Regions from separate parts of the Kitasatospora sp. NPDC091207 genome, predicted to be linked through region 1. Evidence: riboswitches for the same ligand, from Rfam matches in the RefSeq annotation. Region 1 holds a riboswitch; each other region holds the start of a gene.

Region 1 (6,759 bases):
GTGGTCAGCCTCTGGTACCTGTTCTTCACGTCGCTGCTGACCATCGGCCAGTACTACATCGAGCGGCACTACGCCCGCGGCTCCAACCGGACGCTCCCGCCCACGCCGATCCAGCGGCTGCGGAGACTGTTCGCCGGGAAGCCCACCCCGAAGACCACCCCCGACGTGGTCCCGGGGCTCGAGGGAGGTGGTCACGTATGACCGATCTGACCAAGACCCCCGCCGACGCCGGCAACGGCGGCCCGATGGTCCGGGCCGAGGACGTCCACAAGTCCTACGGCGCGGTCCAGGTGCTCAAGGGCATCGACCTGGAGGTCAAGCAGGGCGAGGTGTTCTGCCTGATCGGCCCCTCCGGCTCCGGCAAGTCGACCTTCCTGCGGTGCATCAACCACCTGGAGAAGATCAACGCCGGCCGGCTCTGGGTCGACGGCGAGCTGGTCGGCTACCGGCAGAAGGGCGACCGGCTCTACGAGCTCAAGGAGAACGAGGTCGCGCTCAAGCGGCGCGACATCGGCATGGTGTTCCAGCGCTTCAACCTGTTCCCGCACATGACCGCCCTGGAGAACGTCATCGAGGCGCCGGTGCAGGTCAAGGGCGAGTCCAGGGCGAACGCCCGCAACCGCGGGATGGCCCTGCTGGAGCGGGTCGGCCTGGCCGACAAGGCGAAGAACTACCCCTCGCAGCTCTCCGGCGGCCAGCAGCAGCGGGTGGCGATCGCCCGGGCACTCGCCATGAAGCCCAAGCTGATGCTCTTCGACGAGCCCACCTCGGCACTCGACCCGGAGCTGGTCGGCGACGTCCTGGACGTCATGCGCGGCCTCGCCGAGGAGGGCATGACCATGGTCGTGGTGACCCACGAGATGGGCTTCGCCCGCGAGGTCGGCGACGCGCTGGTCTTCATGGACGGCGGTGTGGTGGTCGAGTCCGGCAACCCGCGCGACGTCCTCACCGACCCCCAGCACGAGCGCACCCGGGCGTTCCTGTCCAAGGTGCTCTGAGCGCACCGTCACGGCGCCCGGCAGGCCGGTCCTGCCGGGCGCCGACGTTTTCCCCGCCCGGGTAATAGGCTGGAGCCAATCAGCCCGTTACCGAATTTGGAAGGACCACCGTGGAGCTCGCCTCGTACGCCGATCTGGCCGTCCGGCTGGTGAACACCGAGGAGCCCGAGCGCGGCACCGACTCACTGACCTCGGTGGACGCGGTGCGGTCGCTGTTCTCCGACTCCTCCCGGGCCGCCGCGCTCGCCGACGAGGCGGACCTGCCGCGGCTGCGGGCCGTCCGGACCAGGCTGCGCGGGGTGTTCGAAGCCGCCGCCGAGGGGGACGAGATCCGCGGCGTCGACCTGCTGAACAGCCTGCTGATGGAGTACCCGGTCAGCCCGCTGGTCTCCGGGCACGACTACCTGGACGACGCCGGGCGGCCGCGCTGGCACCTGCACCTCGCCGAGAACTCCCCGACCGCCACCGCGCACTTCAGCGCCGTCGCCTGCATGGGGCTGGCCGTCCACCTGACCGAGCTGGGCGCCGACCGGCTCGGCATCTGCCAGGCCGCGCCCTGCCGCAACGCCTACCTGGACACCTCCACCAACCGGTCCCGGCGGTACTGCTCCGACCGGTGCGCCACCCGGGCCAACGTCGCCGCGTACCGGGCCCGCAAGCGGCAGGAGGCCCAGGAGGCGTCCGCCCTGGCCGGCCAGGGCCAGGCCTAGCGGCCGCCCGGGTCGACCCAGACGCCCAGCCGGCGGGCCAGTCCCGGGACCCGGCCGGGCCGGCCGGTCAGCAGCAGGCGCTCCAGCCGGCGGCCGGGGGCCAGCCAGGCCGGGCGCGGACGCAGCCGCAGCAGCACCCGGCCGAGCACCAGCTCGTCCGGGACGGCTCCGTAGCTGCGGCTGTCGCTGTCCACCGGCCGGTTGTCGGAGAGCAGCCACCACCCCTTCGCGCGCCGCTCGACGGCCCGCTTCACCACCAGCAGGTCCTGCTGGAAGGGGTGACGGAACACCACCACCGATCCCGGTCTGATCCGCGCGCCGTACCGGACCAGCAGCTGGTCGCCCTCACGCAGGGTCGGCGCCATCGAGGGCCCCGCCACATCGATCAGCCCGAACGGCGCGCCACCCCCCGGGGTGCCGCCCTCCGGTTCCGCCATCCGCGCCACGCCTCCTCCTCCCGGCTCGCCGCGTCCCAGTCTGCCGTACGGGCCGCCATCGGCCGATGCCCGAATTGGCCCGGTTCCGGCTCCACCTTTTGCCCTAGGCCCGCCGCCCGACCGCGAAACCCGGTGACCGGAAGGGTAATCTCGGGCGCGGGAAGACGATCTAAGGAAGGACTCCCATGTTCTCTCGTCTGTTTGCACCGCGCGCCACCGCCCACGCCCACTGCGACCTGCCCTGCGGCGTCTACGACCCCGCACAGGCCCGGATCGAGGCCGAGTCGGTGAAGGGCACCCAGGAGAAGTACCAGGCCAACGAGGACCCGGCGTTCCGCACCCGTGCCCTGATCATCAAGGAGCAGCGCGCCGAGGCCGTCAAGCACCACATCTCGGTCCTGTGGAGCGACTACTTCAAGGCCCCGCACTTCGAGAAGTACCCGCAGCTGCACCAGCTGATCAACGACACCCTGAAGGCCGCCTCGGCCGCCAAGGCGTCGACGGACCCGGCCACCGGCCAGGCCCTGCTCGACCTCATCGCCGAGGTCGACAAGATCTTCTGGGAGACCAAGCAGGCCTGATCGCCGATCAGGCACCGCCGACCGCCCCCGTCCGGACCGCCGGACGGGGGCGGTCGCGCGTTCCCGCACGCGGGACCCCCCGGTAAGGGGTGCCGGGCCCCCGTGCTTGTTATGCTGCCAGGGCGTCCCAGGGAGAAGTCCGGTGTGAATCCGGCGCTGACCCGCAACGGTGGGCGGGGCCCCGTGCCCCGCGAGCCCGATCGCCCCGGGACGCGGATCTCCCGACAACTCGCCGTGGACTGCGAGGGGATGGCGCCCCGGCAGCAGTGCGGCCCGGGCGCGCCGCCTCGCTGCCGTCGACGGCCCGAGGCGAAGGCGCGCCGCCCGTGAGCACCGCAGTGACCGCACCGGCCCCCGAACGGACGGCCCGTCGAATACCCGTCGTGCCCCTGGCCGCCGGCCTGGTCGCGGCCCTGCTGCTCTCGCTGGTCTGCGGAGTGGCGCTGGGCTCCACCGGGCTCGGCTGGACGCGCGTCCTGCGGCTGCTCGGCGCCGGGCTGACGGGTGGCCGGCTGGAGGCCGGGGAGGCGGCCGCGTACGCGATCGTCTGGGAGATCCGGCTGCCGCGCACCGTGCTGGCCGCCGTGGTCGGCGCCGGGCTCGCGGCCACCGGCGTCGCGGTGCAGGCGATGGTCCGCAACGCGCTGGCGGACCCGTTCGTCCTGGGCATCTCCTCCGGCGCCTCGGTCGGCGCCAACGCCGTCCTGCTGCTGGGCGCCTTCGCCTCGCTCGGGGTCTGGGCGATCTCGGTCTCCGCGTTCGCCGCCGCGCTGCTGGCGATGGTCCTGGTGTACGCCGCCGCCCGGACGGCGTACGGGCTCACCCCGCTGCGGCTGGTGCTGACCGGCACCGCGATGTCCTACGGCTTCTCGGCGGTGACGGCGCTGATGGTGTTCGGCGCCGCGCGCGGCGAGGCCGCCCGCAGCGCCATGATGTGGCTGCTCGGCAGCCTCGGCGGGGCCACCTGGGGGTCCGTCCCGATCGCCGCCGCCACCGTGGCGGCCGGCCTGGCCTACCTGGCCTGCGCCGCCGGGCGGCTGGACGCCCTCGCCATGGGCGACGAGACGGCGGCCTCGCTCGGGGTGGACGGCGACCGGCTGCGCCGCGAACTGTTCGTGGTGACCGCGGCCGTCACCGGCACCGTGGTCGCGGTCAGCGGCGCGATCGGCTTCGTCGGCCTGATGGTGCCGCACCTGACCCGGATGCTGGTCGGCGCCGGACACCGCCGGGTGCTGCTGGTCGCGCCGCTCGCCGGCGCCCTGCTGCTGGTCTGGGTGGACATCGTCTCCCGCACCCTGCTGGCGCCGGCCGAACTGCCGGTCGGGGTGGTCACCGCCGTCCTCGGAGTGCCCTGTTTCCTGCTGCTGATGCGCCGTCGCGGCTACACCTTCGGAGGCCGCTGATGGATCTCGCCCTCGACGCCGTCTCGGTCGACCTGGCCGGCACCCGGCTGGTCCACGACGTCACGCTCGGCGCCGCCGCCGGGCAGGTGGTCGGCCTGGTCGGGCCGAACGGCAGCGGCAAGTCGACCCTGCTGCGCTGCGTCTACCGGGCGCTGCGGCCCGCCGCCGGCGCCGTCCGGCTGGACGGCGAGGACCTGCACGCGCTCGCCGCGCGCGAGGCCGCCCGGCGGGTGGCCGCGCTGCCGCAGGAGCACTCCGCCGAGTTCGACTTCACGGTGGCCGAGGTGGTCGGCATGGGCCGGTTGCCGCACCGCGGCGGGTTCGCCCGGCCGACCGCGGCGGACACCGGGCGGTGCGCCGGCGCGCTGGACCGGGTGGGCGCGGGCCACCTGGCCGGGCGCGGCTTCCTGAGCCTGTCCGGGGGCGAGAAGCAGCGGGTGCTGATCGCCCGCGCGCTGGTCCAGGAGCCCCGGGTGCTGGTGCTCGACGAACCCACCAACCACCTCGACATCGCCCACCAGTTGGAGGTGCTGACGCTGGTCCGGGAGGCCGGTCCGACGGTGCTCACGGCGCTGCACGACCTCAACCTGGCGGCCGGCCACTGCGACCTGCTGTACGTCATCGCGGCCGGCCGGATCGTCGCCTCCGGGACGCCCGCCGAGGTGCTGCGGCCCGCCCTGCTGGCCGAGGTGTTCGGCGTCCGCGCGACCCCCGTGAAGCACCCCGGGACCGGCGCCGTCCAGCTGCTCTTCGACCGGCTCCGCCCGTCCTCCCCCGTCCCCGCCGACTCCCCCCGCTGAGGAAACCCCCATGCGCACCAAGGCCGTTGCCACCGCCGCCCTGCTCACCCTCGCGCTGACCGGCTGCGGCGCCGAGATCGCCCCCGCCGGGGACGCCGCCGGCTCCGCCCACTACCCGGTGACCGTCGACAACTGCGGTTCCGAGGTCACCTTCGAACGGAAGCCGGCCCGGACGGTGACCAACGACGTCGGCATCACCGAGCTGATGCTCGCGCTCGGCCTCGCCGACCGGATGGCCGGCTACGTGATGCCCGACGACAAGGGCCGGGTCGACCAGGTGGCCTGGAAGGACGGCTACCAGCAGACCACCTGGCTCTCCAAGCAGCAGATCACCAAGGAGATCGCCCTGGAGGCCAAGGCCGACCTGGTCTTCGCCGGCTGGCACTACGGGTTCGACGAGGCCGGCGGCTTCACCCCGCAGGCGCTGGCCGGCCTGGGCATCGACTCCTACGTGCTCAGCGAGTCCTGCCGCAGCGGCAAGGGCCCCGAGCGCGGTGTGATGTCCCCGCTGGACGCGCTCTACACCGACCTGGCCAACCTCGGCGAGATCTTCGACGTCCGGGACCGGGCCGACAAGCTGATCGCCGAGTTCCGGGCCCAGGTCGCCGCCGTCCCGCGGCCCGAGCGCCGGCCCCGGGTCTTCCTGTACGACAGCGGCGAGGACAAGCCGTACACCTCGGGGAAGTTCGCCGCGCCCGAGGAGATCATCGCCAAGGCCGGCGGGCAGAACGTGATGGGCGACCTCGCCGACTCCTGGACCACCGTCGGCTGGGAGAGCGTGGTCCAGCGCGACCCCGAGGTGATCGTCATCAACAACTACGGCTCGCCCGACGCCGAGGCCAAGCGGAAGTTCCTCAAGTCCTTCCCGCCGCTGGCGGGCGTCGCCGCCGTCCGCGACGACCGGATCTTCGTCCTGGACTACGTCGACCTGGTGGAGAGCCCGCGCAACCCGGCCGCGATCACCGCGCTCGCGGCGTACCTGCGCGGTGTGACGACCGGCTGAGCCGCGCGGCGGCGGGCGTACGCTCGGAGGTACGAGCCGACGGAAACGACCGGAGGAGCGAGAACATGACCATCATGGCCGCGCCGTCCGCCTTCGACACCGGCGCGCTGCGCGAGGGCATCGAGCGCAGCGACGCCGACGCGCTGCTGGCGCTGTACGCGGACGACGCCGAACTGCGCATGGTCGACCGCAAGACCCAGCCCAGCCACCCGCTGGTGATGCACGGCCTGGACGAGATCGGCGCCATGCTCGACGACGTCTACGGCCGGGAGATGAGCCACCGGCTGGAGCGGGTGGTGCTCGACGGCGACCGCCTGGCCTTCATGGAGTCCTGCCGCTATCCCGACGGGGTGCGGGTGCTGGTCACCTCGGTCGCGGACCTGCGGGACGGCCGGATCGTCGACCAGACCTCGATCCAGGCCTGGGACGAGGACGAGCAGGCCAAGTAGGCTCGTGGCATGATCCGCACCGCCGTAGTCACCGATGTCCCGGTCATCCACGCCATGATCCGCGAGCTCGCGGAGTACGAGAAGGCGCCGCACGAGGCGGTCGCCACCGAGGAGCAGCTGCGTGAGGCCCTGTTCGGCGCCGCCCCGGCGCTGTTCGGCCTGATCGCCGAGGACGACACCACCGGCGAGACGGTCGGCTTCGCGGTCTGGTTCCTCAACTTCTCGACCTGGCGCGGGACCCACGGGATCTACCTGGAGGACCTCTACGTCCGCCCGGAGGCGCGCGGCGGCGGCCACGGCAAGGCCCTGCTGCTGGAGCTGGCCCGGATCGCGGTCGAACGCGGCTACTCGCGGGTCGAGTGGTCGGTGCTCGACTGG
Region 2 (6,759 bases), on a different contig from region 1:
GCATGAGGGGCAGCTGTTCGAGCAGCAGCGGTCGGAGACGCCGGGCGAGGGCTGGAATCGTTCTGTGTCGCCTTCTGTATGAGCATGCGCGGAAATGGCCTGGCTGCTGATCGGCACCCGGGCGGGCTGGTGTGCGGGCCCGGGAGTGAGCTGCAGCCGAGGGCGGCGGCTGGCATGGCCACCTCCATGCGGATTCTGGTCCTGGCCGGCAGTTTGGGGTCTGGCCATCGTGACCGGCGTGCTGGAACAGAACTGTGAGGTGAGCACCTTCACGCGGGGCTGGTCCGGACACCTGGTGCCCGGTGCGATCGCGTTGCGCGGAGATCGCGAGCAGCCTGAAGGCCTCGCCGGCTCGCCCGGCACTGCCCCTCGGACGTGGTGATCGACACCTCTGCCCGTCGCAGGACGGCGTGGATGCGCGGGAGCCGTAGGTTTCGTCGGAGTCGGCGTGGATGCGGCGGATGTGTTCGGTCAGTTCGGCGTCGTGGCGTCTGCGCTCGCCGGGCTCGTGGACGTCGCGGCGCCAGCGGTAGTAGGTGGAGGCGGGGATGTGCAGTTCCCGGAGGACGGGCTCGGCCCCGAAGCGGTCCTGGTGCTCGTCGATGAGCTTCAGTACCGTCGCCGGGTCGGGTCGAGCTCCTGGGCCAAGGAAGCCGAGGCGGCCTTGGGAATCTCGCAGGACCGGCGGGGCTCGGCGTTCTCCTTCCGTAGAGCGGCCAGCCCCTCCTTCTCGATGGTGGTCAGCCGGTCGTCGCGCTCACCCCGGTCCGCCTTGTCCTGGCGGATCCAGTTGCGCACGGCCTCGTGGCGTACCCCGAGGTCGCGGGCCATCTGCCGGATCACCGGCTTCGGGGCGGCGGCGCGGTACGTGGCAACAGCTCGCTGTCGCGACTCGGGTGGGTACTTCATCGGTGAAGCCATGGCAGAGGCTCCCTTCTCATGGCCCATCAGGCCATCTCCGGCAACCTTCCGCACGCCGGGGGAACCTCACACCGTTCCCAGGCGGGCACCGGCTTGCCGATCTGCGCCGCCATCAGCGTGACGGCGACCAAGGCATCGAAAGCCAGGCACGTAGAGGTCGGTGGCGGTCTGGGCGAAGCCGCCGCGCTCGTGGTGGGCGGCGCGCTCCTCGGCCTGCTCTGAAGCCGCCTCGCGGCCAGTCGCGATTCCTGGCCACGGCACCGGAGCGCTACATCGCGGACGGCCTCGCGACCCACGTCCACGGGAGCTGCGAGGCCGTCCGCCCGGTGTCCGGCACCTGTACGCAGAGGTGACCGGCCCGAGGGGTGAGTCAGCGGCAGAGGGCCGCGTCCAAGGCGTCCGCCATGTGCTGCGCGCCGACCCCGCCCGGGATGGTGGTGACCGTGATGGTGGCGGCGCGACCGTCGTCGGTGACGCCGCCGCGGGAGCGGTAGCCCGGGGAGGTGCCGCCGTGGCCCCAGGAGAGGCCGCTACAGGAGAGCGGCTTGCTCTGCAGACCCAGCCCGTAGCGGACCCCGGGGCCCAGCAGCTCGGCGGGGACGGTGGTCCGCATCTCGGCGAGCTGCGCTGCGGGCAGGAGTCGGCCGCCGAGGAGCGCGGTGAAGAACGAGTTGAGATCGGTGTTGGTGGAGACGATCGCCCCGGCCGCCCAGGCCATCGATGTGTCCATCTCGGTGTAGTCGATCGGAGGCGCATCCGGCGAGCTGCGGAAGTAGCCCTGAGGGTGGGCCTCGTGGATGCCGGTGTCCCCGGGGGCGGGGAAGTAGGTGTGGCGCAGGCCGATGCGGTCGATGACGCGCTTGGTGACCTCCTCGCCGACGGGTCGTCCGGTGACCTTCTGGACAAGGAGTCCGGCGACGATGTAGTTGGTGTTGCTGTACTCCCAGCTGGTACCGGCGGGGAAGCGGGCCTTCTGGGCGAGGGCACCGTCGAGGAGGTCGCGGGGCTCGAAGTAGCGGTACTGCACGGTGGTGAAGTCCGAGAGCGCGGGGGCGTCCATGTAGTCGGGCAGGCCGCTGGTGTGTTGGAGCAGCTGGCGGACGGTGATGTGGCGTCCGTCGATGCTGTCGCCGCGCAGCAGGCCGGGGAGATAGGTGTCGACGGGCGCGTCGAGGCCGACCATTCCTTCGGCGACGAGCTGGAGCACGACGACGGCGGTGAAGGTCTTGGTGTTGCTGCCGGCGCGTATCTGCCCGTCCACGGGCACCTTGGCCCCGGTGGCGAGATTGCCGACGCCGGCCGTGTAGTTGCGGGTGAGGCCGTCACGGCCCTTGACGGCGGCCAGCGCGGCGGGCAGGCCGTCGTCCTCCACCAGCGCGTTCAGGCTCGACTGGACACTGTCCGGCCTGCCGCCCGCGAACGCCGCGGTCGGTGCCAGTGCTCCGGCCGCCACGACGCCGACGGCCACGGAGGCCACGACCGCCACCACCCCGCGCCGACCACGGCGGCGGCGGTGGGCCCGGGCGGGCTGTACGTGCTCGTTCACGGAGGAACTCCTCTGCTGGAGAGTGGAATTGGGGGGCGCGCGGGTTCTGCCCGCAGGTGCGCGCAGAACCCGCTGGTCGTACCGGTGCGGACGCTCAGGCCGGATCGGGGAAGGTCAGCGGCACATGGCCGAGTCCACCGTGGCCTCCACGTGCTGCCCGGCCGCGCCACTCGGGATCATGGTCACGGCGATGCTGACGGCGCGGCCGTCATCGGTGGCACCCCCGGCGGTGTCGTAGCCCGGAATGGTCCCGCCGTGGCCCCAGTACAGGCCACCGCACGACAGCGGCCGGCTCACCAGGCCCAGCCCGTAGCGGGCGCCCGGACCTACCTCGTCGGCAGAGACCGTGGTGCGCATCTGGGCGAGCTGCGCCGCGGGCAGGAGACGGCCGCCGAGGAGCGCGGTGTAGAAGCGGGTGATGTCGCTGTTGGTGGAGACGACTGCGCCTGCCGCCCAGCCCCAGGACGGGTCCAGTTCGGTGTAGTCGCGGAGCGAGCCGTCGGCGTCCCGGTTGTAGCCCTTGGGGTGGTCCTCGTGGATGCTCATGTCCCCCGGGGAGGGGAAGTAGGTGTGGCGCAGGCCGATGCGGTCGACGATGCGCCGGTTGATCTCCTCACCGATCGGCCGCCCGGTGACCTTCTGGATGATCAGGCCCGCCAGCAGGTAGTTGGTGTTGTTGTACTCCCACCGCGTGCCCGGGGCGAAGTGGGCCTTCTGGGCGAGGGCCACGTCAAGGAGTTCACGCGGTTCGTAGTACCGCGTCGGACTGGTGAGGATCGAGTCCTTGTCCACGTACTCGGGCAGGCCGCTGGTGTGCTGCAGCAGCTGACGGACGGTGATGTGGCGCCCGTCGATACCGTCACCGCGCAGGAGACCCGGCAGGTAGGTCTCAACGGGGGAGTCCAGGCCCACCTTTCCTTCGGCGACGAGCTGGAGCACGACGACGGCGGTGAAGGTCTTGGTGTTGCTGCCGATCCGTACCTGCCCGTCCACGGGCACCTTGGCCCCGGTGGCGAGATTGCCGACGCCGGCCGTGTAGTTGCGGGTGCGGCCGTCACGGCCCTTGACGGCGGCCAGCGCGGCGGGCAGGCCGTCGTCCTTCACCAGCGCGTTCAGGCTCGACTGGACACTGTCCGGCCTGCCGCCCGCGAACGCCGCGGTCGGTGCCAGTGCTCCGGCCGCCATGACCCCGGCTGCCACGGCGGTCACGACCGCCACCACCCGATGCCGGTTCAAAAAGCGGCTGTGCGGTGCATGCTCGTACACGAAAGGAACCCTCCGATGAATGGCGCCGGTGATTCCCGGCCTTGATCAAGAGGACCATTCGAGGGCAGGGGAGTTCGTCCGCACCCAGGACGAGACCGCACCCGGGAGCAGGCTCCGGGAACCGCCCCCGGCCAGGACCGTGCTCCTGGCCACCGACGCCGACCGAAGGAGCCGTCGAGGAGATGCTTCAAGCGAGGGCGGGGATCGATCCCGCCGACCTCAACGCGCTGCTGGATGTTCTCGCGATCGACAGCACCGACAGTGCGTGGCGCAACCGTTGTGTCGAGGACTGGTGGGGCTCCCCCTCCTGGCCGACGCGAGTCGACCAGTTCGTGGCCATGCTCGACAGCCCGGCAGCTCACCCCCCCCGGGGTCACAGGGATGACGAGCAACCGCGACCTGAGTCCGAATCCACCGGTCAATGGCCGGTCCAGGGCCCGGACATGAAAGCGGAGATGCCCCCATCGACGACACCGACCGGTTGCGGCACGGCGCGTTGGGCCTGCTGTTCGGCGGGGAGCGCGCACCTTCGACGCTGGGTACCTCCCTGCGCGCCTTCACGCACGGCCACAACCGGCAACTCCACGCGGTGCACAGGCACTTCCTTGCCCGACTGGCCCGGACGACGCCACTGCTGCCGGGCGCGGACAAGGTCGCGTTCGTCGACATCGACCCCACCCACCGGCGCGTCTACGGTCGTGCGAAGCAGGGTGCCGAGGTCGGACGCTTCAAGGCGCCCTGCACCCGTCCTCGCCACCTTCAACACGCCGACGGCCTGCCTGGTGATCGTGGCGGTCCGGCTGCGGCGGGGCAAGGCCGCCGACGCCGGTGGAGCCGGGCCCTTCACCGCCGAGGCCATCGGCCCGGCCGCGCCGGAGCGCGCCGGGGCGCTTGCGTGGCCGGAAACGGTCCACGTGGCCATCCGGTATCCGGACAAGCGGCGACAGGCGCGCCTCGCTGGGCCTAGGCTGGGCCTCGCAGTAGGTTCGCCGTGTCCTCCAGCCATGGCGTCGTAAGAGGGAACCCGGTGGGAATCCGGGACTGCCCCGCAGCGGTGAGTGGGAACGACCGCCGTCACATGCACTGGGCCCCAGCGGGGTCCGGGAAGCGACGGCCAGTAGGGGTCCGCCTGGTTCGACAGGTGGATGTGCCCGCGAGTCCGAAGACCTGCCACTGTCCGCGTGCACCCCGCACGCGGTGATCTCGGTGACCTCGAGGGCGGGTCGGCGGAGCGGGCGGGCCCATCCTGGTGCCGTGCCCCCACTGTCGTACCTCCACGCCGTCGTGCTCTCCCGGGATCGCAGCGCGACTCGCGAAGGAGAGTTCCGTGTCATCGAGTTCCACCACCCCGCAGGCCACCGTGTACGGCTACCCGAGGCAGGGCCCGAACCGGGAGCTGAAGAAGGCCGTCGAGGGGTACTGGGCCGGCCGTGTCGACGCCGCCGCCCTGCACGCCACCGCCGCCGGACTGCGCCGTGACAACTGGCGCCGGCTGACCGGGGCGGGCGTCACCGAAGTCCCCACCGGCGACTTCTCGCTCTACGACCACGTCCTGGACACCACGGTCGCGGTCGGCGCGATCCCGCCGCGCCACCGCGCCGCCGTCGAGGCCGACCCGCTGGACGGCTACTTCGCCATGGCCCGCGGCACGCAGGATGTCGCGCCGCTGGAGATGACCAAGTGGTTCGACACCAACTACCACTACCTGGTACCCGAGTTGGGCCCGGACACGGTCTTCGTCGCGAACTCCGCGAAGCCGGTCGCCGAACTGCGGGAGGCCCTCGGCCTCGGCCACCGGGCCCGGCCGGTGCTGGTCGGCCCGCTGACGTACCTGCTGCTCGCCAAGCCCGCTCCCGGCGTGGCCGCCGACTTCCAGCCGGTCACCCTGCTGGACCGGCTGCTGCCCGTCTACGCCGAACTCCTCGCCGACCTGCGCGCCGCGGGCGCCGAGTGGGTCCAGCTCGACGAACCGGCCCTGGTCCAGGACCGCACCCCGGCCGAGCTGAACGCCGCCGCCCGCGTCTACCGCGAACTCGGCGCGCTCACCGACCGGCCGAGCATCCTGGCCGCGACGTACTTCGACCGCCTCGGCGAGGCCCTCCCCGTCCTGGCCAAGGCCCCGATCGAGGGCATCGGCCTGGACTTCACCGGCCCGGGCGCCGCCAACCTCGACGACCTTGCCGCCGTCGGCGGCCTGCCCGGCAAGCGCCTGGTCGCGGGCGTGGTGGACGGCCGCAACATCTGGATCAACAACCTGGAGAAGTCCCTCGCCACCCTCGGTACCCTGCTCGGGCTGGCCGACCGGGTCGACGTCGCGCCGTCCTCCTCCCTCCTGCACGTCCCGCTCGACGCCGACGCCGAACGCGACCTCGACCCGCAGGTCGCCCGCTGGCTCGCCTTCGCCCGCCAGAAGACCGAGGAGATCACCATCCTCGCCCGCGGCCTGCGCGACGGAGTCGACACCATCGCGGCCCAACTGGCCGCCAACCGCGCCGACCTGGCCTCCCGTGCCGCCTCCGCGCTGACCCACGACCCGGCCGTCCGGGCCCGCGTCGCCGCCACCACCCCCGCGGACGCCCACCGCGCCCAGGCCTACCCCGAGCGCGCCGAGGCGCAGCGGACCCGCCTGAACCTGCCGCTGCTGCCGACCACCACCATCGGCTCCTTCCCGCAGACCACCGAACTGCGCACGGCCCGCGCCGACCTGCGGGCCGGCCGCATCGACGACGGCGCCTACCAGGACCGGATGCGGGCCGAGGTCCGCGAGGTGATCGCCTACCAGGAGAAGGCCGGCATCGACGTCCTGGTCCACGGCGAGCCCGAGCGCAACGACATGGTCCAGTACTTCGCCGAGCAGCTGACCGGCTACCTGGCCACCCAGCAGGGCTGGGTGCAGTCCTACGGCACCCGCTACGTCCGCCCGCCGGTGCTGGCCGGCGACATCTCCCGCCCGCACCCGATGACCGTCGACTGGTACCGCTACGCGGCGGACCTGACGGACCGTCCGGTCAAGGGCATGCTCACCG
Region 3 (6,759 bases), on a different contig from region 1:
TGGGTGCGACGCTGACGGGTCGTCAGGCCGTCGTCGGGGACGCTCTCGGGGACTCCCTTGGGCATGTGGATCAGGCCGCCTTTCGCGTCGTGGTGGCTCGGTTGGCACGGTTGTCGCGGACGAGCGAGGCCACGCCTTCGGCCCGCAGCTCGTCCAGGGTCACGGCGGCGGCGCCCAGCCGGGCGGCCAGCGTGCGGGCCAGGCCGAGCCGCACCGGACCGGACTCGCAGTCCAGCACCACGCTCGCCACGCCCTGGGCGGTGAACAGTTCGGCGGCGCGCTGGGACCGCGCGACGGCGTCGCGGGAGCCGGTCGCCCGGCCGTCGGTCACCACGACCAGCAGCGGGCGGCGGTGCGGGTCGCGCATCCGCTCGACCCGCAGCACCTCGTGGGCCCGCAGCAGCCCGGCCGCCAGCGGGGTCCGGCCGCCGGTGGGCAGCGACTCCAGCCGGGCCGCGCCCACCTCGACCGAGGAGGTCGGCGGCAGGGCCAGCTCGGCGGTCGCGCCGCGGAAGGTGATCATGCCGATCTTGTCGCGGCGCTGGTAGGCGTCCATCAGCAGCGAGAGCACGGCGCCCTTGACGGCGGTCATCCGCTGCCGGGCCGCCATCGAGCCGGAGGCGTCCACCACGAACAGCACCAGATTGGACTCGCGGCCCTGGCGGACCTGCTCGCGGAAGTCGTCCTTGTGCAGCACCAGCGCCCGCGAGTCCCGCCCGCGCGCCACCTGGTGCGGCGCGGCGGCCCGCAGGGTGGCGCTCAGGTGCAGCCGGGCGAGCCGCCCCTGCGGGCGGCGGGCGCGGATGGTGTGGCCGCCGTCGGTCTCGGCGGGGGAGCGGCGGCCCTGGGCGCCCTTGCCGGTGCCCTCGACCTTGAACAGCCGGGTGCGGTACGGCTCGCCGGCCGCCACCGGCGCGGACTCCGGGGCGCCGCCGCGGCTCTGCTGCGGCACCGGCTCCCCGGCGGCCGGTGCCTCCGGCTCGGGCCCGGCGGCCGCGGAGCCGTCGGGCGCGTCGGAGGGCGCGGGTGCGCCGCCGCCGTTGTCGGGGCCGCCGTCCGGGCCGCCGCCGTCCGGGCCCGGACCGTCGTCCTCGGGCCCGCCGTCCCGGGGGTCCTCGCCCTCGGGCTTCGGCTCCTCGGCGGCGGACTCCTCGGGCTGGGGCTCCTCGGGCCGGGCGTGCTCCTCCAGCGTCCGGTCCAGCTGCTCCTCGTCCAGGCCCGGCGCGTCGAAGGGGTTGCGCCGGCGGCGGTGCGGCAGGGCCAGCTGGGCGGCCTTGCGGACGTCCTCCTCCAGCACCTCGGTCCGGCCCGCCCAGGCGGCCAGGGCGACGGCGGTGCGGGCCATCACGATGTCCGCGCGCAGCCCGTCCACCTCGAACGCGGCGCAGACGGCGGTGATCTGGCGCAGCGCCACGTCCGTCAGTACGACCGCGGGCAGCAGCTCGCGCGCCGCGGTGATCCGCCCGGCGAGCGCGCGCTCGTCCTCGGCGAACCGTACGGCGAAGCCGGCCGGGTCGGCGTCGTAGGCCAGCCGGCGGCGGACCACCTCGGCGCGCTCCGCCGGCTCCCGGGTGGCGGCGATCTCCACGGTCAGGCCGAACCGGTCGAGCAGCTGCGGGCGCAGCTCGCCCTCCTCCGGGTTCATCGTGCCGACCAGCAGGAACCGCGCCGCGTGCCGCACCGACACGCCCTCGCGCTCCACGTAGGAACGGCCCATCGCGGCCGCGTCCAGCAGCAGGTCCACCACGTGGTCCTGGAGCAGGTTGACCTCGTCGATGTAGAGCACGCCCCGGTGCGCCCGGGCCAGCAGGCCCGGCTCGTACGCCTTGACGCCCTCGGCCAGCGCGCGCTCCAGGTCCAGCGAGCCGACGATCCGGTCCTCGGAGACGCCGACCGGCAACTCGACCAGCCGGGCGGGGCGGTGGGACTCGTCGGCGCCGTCGTGCGCGCCGTCCGGGCAGTGCGGGTCCGGTGCCGCCGGGTCGCAGGCGAAGCGGCAGCCGTCGACGGCGGCGATGGACGGCAGCAGGCCGGCCAGCGCGCGCACCATGGTCGACTTGGCGGTGCCCTTCTCACCACGCACCAGCACGCCGCCGACGGCCGGGGAGACCGCGTTGAGCAGCAGCCCGAGCCGCAGGTCGGCCATTCCGACGATCGCGGTGAAGGGGTAGCGGACGTCACTCATGATTCTCCAAGGGGGCCCCGGGCGGCAGGAACGGCAGCGAACCCGCGGCCGGCACCCCGCCCTCGATCAGCTTCCACAGCGCGTCGGTGTCCGCGTGCTCGTCGATCAGGTCGCCCAGCCGGTCCAGCCGGGCCTCGCGCGCCTCGGCGAACGACGTGTCCGGGGCCGGCACGAAGGCCCGGCCCGTCGCCCCGGCCACCTCGCGCAGCAGCGCGCGGCGGAAGTCGTCGTTCTCCAGCACGCCGTGCCAGGTCGTCCCCCAGACCGGTCCGACCCGGCAGCCGTCCAGGCTCCGGCCGTCCTCGTCGGTGACGAACGCGGTGCCGCCCTCGACGGTCACCACGCCGTGGTGGATCTCGTAGCCCGCGACCGGCTGCCCGAACGCCCGGCCGACCGGCCGGGCGAGCACCTTCTCGGCGCCGAACCGGACGTGGGCGGGTAGCAGGGCCAGGCCGTCGACGGCGCCGGCCCGGGACTCGACCTCGTCGTGGATGGCGCGCGTCAGCATCTGGTAGCCGCCGCAGACGCCGAGGACCGGCAGCCCGGCCGCGGCCCGGGCCCGCAGGGCCGGCTCCAGGCCGCGTTCGCGCAGCCAGGCCAGGTCGGCCACGGTGGCCCGGGTGCCGGGCAGGATCACCAGGTCGGCGTCGGCCAGCTCCTCGGGCCGGGTGGCCCAGCGGACCAGCACCCCGGGCTCCTGCGCCAGCGCGTCCACGTCGGTGAAGTTGGAGAGCCGGGGGAAGCGCACCACGGCCACCCGCAGCACGTCGGCGCCGAGCGGTCCGCGGCCCTCGGTGCGGTCCACCACGGTGGTCAGGTCCAGCGAGTCCTCGGCGTCCAGCCAGAGCCCGGACAGCATCGGCAGGGTGCCCAGCACCGGACGGCCGGTCAGCTCGCGCAGCATCTCCAGCCCGGGCGCCAGCAGCCGCGCGTCGCCGCGGAACTTGTTGACGAACCAGCCCGCGACATGCCGCTGGTCCTCCCGCGACAGCAGCGCCAGCGTCCCGTACATCGCCGCGAACACGCCGCCGCGGTCGATGTCGCCGACCACCACGACCGGCAGCGCGGCGGCGGTGGCCAGGCCCATGTTGGCGATGTCCCGGTCGCGCAGATTGATCTCGGCGGGCGACCCGGCGCCCTCGCAGACCACCACGTCGTAGCGGCGGCGCAGGTCGGCCAGGCACTCCAGGGCCCGTTCCAGCAGGACGGGCTTGCGCTCGCGGTAGTCCAGCGCGCCGACCTCGGCGACCGCCCGGCCGAGCAGCACCACCTGGCTGCGGCCGTCCGCGCCGGGCTTCAGCAGCACCGGGTTCATCGCCGCCTCGGGCTCCACCCGGGCCGCCTGGGCCTGCATCGCCTGGGCGCGGCCGATCTCCGCGCCGTCGGCGGTGACGAAGGAGTTCAAGGACATGTTCTGCGCCTTGAACGGCGCCACGGCGATGCCCTGACGGGCCAGCCAGCGGCAGATGCCCGCGGTGACCACGCTCTTCCCGGCGTCCGAGGTCGTCCCGGCGACCAGCAGTGCGTTGCTCATGCGCTCCCCCTTCTCGTCCCCGCCCCGAGTGCCCGCACGACGGCGTGCCCGGCGACGGTCGTACCCAGTGCGAGCAGTCCCACCCGGCGGGAGAGCCGGCAGGCGCGCTCGATGTCGTCCACCGTCACCGGCCGCAGCTCGCCGCCCAGCACCGGCCGGTGCTCCACCCGGCTGCCGTACCGCAGGGTGCCGCCGAGGCGCACGCCGAGGGCGCCGGCGAAGGCCGATTCGGCCTGGCCGGCGTTGGGGCTGGGGTGGGCGGAGCCGTCCCGGCGCCAGACCCGCCAGGCCGTCCGGGGCTCGGGCGCGGCGGCGACCGCCAGCAGCGCGGTCAGCCGGGCGCCCGGCCAGCCCGCCACGTCGTCCAGCCGCGCCGAGGCCCAGCCGAACCGGGCGTGGCGCGGCGAGCGGTGGCCGACCATCGCGTCGAGGGTGTTGACCGCGCGGAACGCCAGCAGCCCGGGCGTGCCCGCGAGGGCGCCCCAGACGAGCGCGTTGACCACGGCGTCGGCGGTGTTCTCGGCGACCGACTCGACCACCGCGCGGGCGATCTGCCGCTCGTCGAGGGCGCTCGGGTCGCGTCCGCACAGGTGCGGCAGCCGCCCGCGCGCCGCCGCGAGGTCGTGCGCGGCGAGCGAGCGCCCGATCGTGCGGGCCTCGCGGGTGAGCGAGGTGCCGCCGAGCACCGTCCAGGTCGCGGCGGCGGCCAGCGCGGCCCGCCCGAGCGGTCGGCGGCCCAGGGTGCGGTCGGCGGCCACCGCGCCGGCGGCGACGGCACCCACGCAGAGCGCGGTGAAGGCGGTGCCGACCGCGCGGTCGTCGCGCCAGATCCGCCGCTCCAGCCGGCCGGCCGCACTGCCGAAGACGGCCACCGGGTGGCCGCGCCGCGGATCGGCGAAGCGGGCGTCGGCGAGGTACCCGGCCACGGCGCCCAGCGCGAAGGCGGCGGCGCGGGTCAGCGGGCGCACGGTGGACAGCAGAGGGCTCGGAAGGTCGGGGCAGCCTGCATCGCGTGCGTGTCCTCACTCAGGGTCCGCGCCCTGGATCGACGAACCGGGGGCGAGAGTCTCCTGGCTTCCGGGTCGAACGCACCCCCGGGCCTTCCGGCTGCTTCTGACGGCCCGCCGCGATGGACCCCTCCGGCGCCGCGTGGGGCGAGGAGGGGCTCCGAGTGTGCTCCCCGGTGACAGTGGCGGGACCGCGCCGGACTCGCACCGGCTTCCTCTGCATGCCTCCGTTTGGCTGAAGGATCCCATCACGCGGCCGAACCGTGCGTCAACCAAGGTCACGGAGGGGTTGGTCACAGCGCCCGGGGGTTTCCCGGCCCCGTCGCTATCTCTGATCACCACCCCCCGCAGGGGCATGACAGCCTGTGCGATCGTCCAGTCGCCTGGAGAACCCTCCAGGCCCGCTTCGTGTGTTCGGCGGCTGGGGGGCGGCCGGACCACCCCCTACCGTCGGGTCCCATGCGACGCAGACAGCCACCCGCCGTGCCTCCGGTGCCCTTCTCGCCCGCGGCCGCCCGCGCGCACCGCGCCGGACTCGGCCTGACCCCCGAACAGGTGGTCGAGGGCATGGCCGCGCACGGTGTCCGGCTGCTGCCCGCCCACCTGCTCGGCTGGGAGAGCGGTGAGCTGCGCCCCGCCGAGGAGGAGTTCGTCGCGCTGGCCCGGGCGCTCTGGTGCCCGCCGGCCCAGCTGATGGGCGTCCGCCCGGCCCGGCTGCGGGACTTCCGGGTCGCCCGGGAGCTCAACCAGGAGAGCGCGGCCCGCCGGATCGGCATCGACCTGCGGCAGTACCAGCGGGCGGAGGCGACCGGCCAGTGGGACGGTGGGCAGGAGCAGACGTACGCGCTGGCCCAGGTGCTCGGCCTGACGCTGCGCGAGCTGGTCGCGGTGACGGGCCGGGCGGACGAGCTGGACCGGCGGCTGCGGCAGGGCGTGGACGGCCGCTGGCAGGCGCACGTCCGGGCGATCGGCCGGATCGTGCCGGTGCACGAGGACGACCTCGTCGCCGTGCTGACGGCGCTGCAGAGCGAGTACCAGGTCGCCTCCCACTGGGGCGCCGGCAGCTGGGGCTCCCCGGCCCCGGCGGCGGGCCCCGCCGCGGCGCCGGTGGCCCGGCCGCTGGGCGAGCGGTTCTGGGAGCTGCTGGGGCGGCTGGAGACCGGGATCCCGGTCTGACCGGCCGCGGTCCGCTCCGCTCTCTCCCTGCCGTGCCGCGAGCCGCGCCGTGCCGCGAGCCGCGCCGTGCCGCGAGCCGTGCCGCGAACCCTGGCCCGGCGTGACCCGGACGGCCGTGTCCGGTGGCCGGGCGCCGTCCCCGCGAGTGGACTGGTGGGCACACTGCCCAGTCCGCGACGAACGAGCGGGGAGCGATATGCGTTGGGGAACCGCAGCCGTAGTGGCGGCCGCCGCCGTCGGCACCGGGGCCGCCGTCCTGCTGATCGGCCGGAGGGCGTCCGAGCGGATGGTCAACCCGGCGGCCGCCCGTGAGCGGGCCGCCGGCCCCGTGGTGGTGCTGGCCCTGGGCGCCGGTCGGGCCACCTTCACCCGCACCGCCGAGAGCGCCCGCCCCGGCCGCTGGGCCGTCGAATGGGCCGACGGCGGGCACGCGGTGGTCGACGAGGTCCTGCACGCCGACGAGCGGGGCGTCACCCGGCGACTGGTCCGCGCCGACCGGGGCACCCTGGCACCCGGCACCGCGGTCCGCTTCACGCCCCGGGTCCACGTCGGCGATCCGACCTCCGCGCTCGGCCTGCCGTTCACCGAGACCGCCGTCGAGGGCGAGCTGGGCGCGCTGCCCGCCTGGCGGCTCGACGGCAAGCGCGGCACCTGGGTGATCCTGGTGCACGGCCCCGGCGCCGACCGGCAGCAGACCCTCCCGGTGATCCCCGTGCTGCAGCGGTTCGGCCTGCCCGTCCTCGCCGTCACCTATCGCGGCGACGAGGGCGCGCCCGCCTCCCCGGACGGCCTCGGCCACTTCGGCGAGACCGAGTGGCGGGACATCGAGGCGGCCCTGCGGCTGGCCCTCGACAGCG

The links. A riboswitch is a leader RNA that binds a small molecule or an ion and turns the genes downstream of it on or off. The one in region 1 is predicted to bind cobalamin.
Region 2: linked by a shared signal. The riboswitch ahead of metE (5-methyltetrahydropteroyltriglutamate--homocysteine S-methyltransferase) and the one ahead of ACIQTO_RS08800 (FecCD family ABC transporter permease) in region 1 are both predicted to bind cobalamin.
Region 3: linked by a shared signal. The riboswitch ahead of ACIQTO_RS31820 (cobalamin biosynthesis protein) and the one ahead of ACIQTO_RS08800 (FecCD family ABC transporter permease) in region 1 are both predicted to bind cobalamin.

What each region holds. Positions count from the first base shown of each region.
Region 1 covers NZ_JBIVVS010000003.1:260,742-267,500, reverse strand. The annotation lists gene ACIQTO_RS08825 (amino acid ABC transporter permease) at 1-201, shown strand, start outside; gene ACIQTO_RS08820 (amino acid ABC transporter ATP-binding protein) at 198-998, shown strand; gene ACIQTO_RS08815 (CGNR zinc finger domain-containing protein) at 1,109-1,708, shown strand; gene sodX (nickel-type superoxide dismutase maturation protease) at 1,705-2,145, opposite strand; gene sodN (superoxide dismutase, Ni) at 2,331-2,726, shown strand; cobalamin riboswitch at 2,830-2,949, shown strand; gene ACIQTO_RS08800 (FecCD family ABC transporter permease) at 3,053-4,129, shown strand; gene ACIQTO_RS08795 (ABC transporter ATP-binding protein) at 4,129-4,929, shown strand; gene ACIQTO_RS08790 (ABC transporter substrate-binding protein) at 4,940-5,932, shown strand; gene ACIQTO_RS08785 (nuclear transport factor 2 family protein) at 5,998-6,381, shown strand; gene ACIQTO_RS08780 (GNAT family N-acetyltransferase) at 6,391-6,759, shown strand, end outside.
Region 2 covers NZ_JBIVVS010000011.1:142,223-148,981, forward strand. The annotation lists gene ACIQTO_RS20135 (transposase) at 610-921, opposite strand; gene ACIQTO_RS20140 (hypothetical protein) at 940-1,143, shown strand; gene ACIQTO_RS20145 (serine hydrolase domain-containing protein) at 1,292-2,467, opposite strand; gene ACIQTO_RS20150 (serine hydrolase domain-containing protein) at 2,582-3,652, opposite strand; gene ACIQTO_RS20155 (hypothetical protein) at 4,152-4,655, opposite strand; cobalamin riboswitch at 4,699-4,923, shown strand; gene metE (5-methyltetrahydropteroyltriglutamate--homocysteine S-methyltransferase) at 5,061-6,759, shown strand, end outside.
Region 3 covers NZ_JBIVVS010000027.1:29,748-36,506, forward strand. The annotation lists gene cobO (cob(I)yrinic acid a,c-diamide adenosyltransferase) at 1-65, opposite strand, end outside; gene ACIQTO_RS31810 (putative cobaltochelatase) at 71-2,185, opposite strand; gene ACIQTO_RS31815 (cobyric acid synthase) at 2,178-3,719, opposite strand; gene ACIQTO_RS31820 (cobalamin biosynthesis protein) at 3,716-4,687, opposite strand; cobalamin riboswitch at 4,783-4,945, opposite strand; gene ACIQTO_RS31825 (transcriptional regulator) at 5,186-5,902, shown strand; gene ACIQTO_RS31830 (alpha/beta hydrolase family protein) at 6,099-6,759, shown strand, end outside.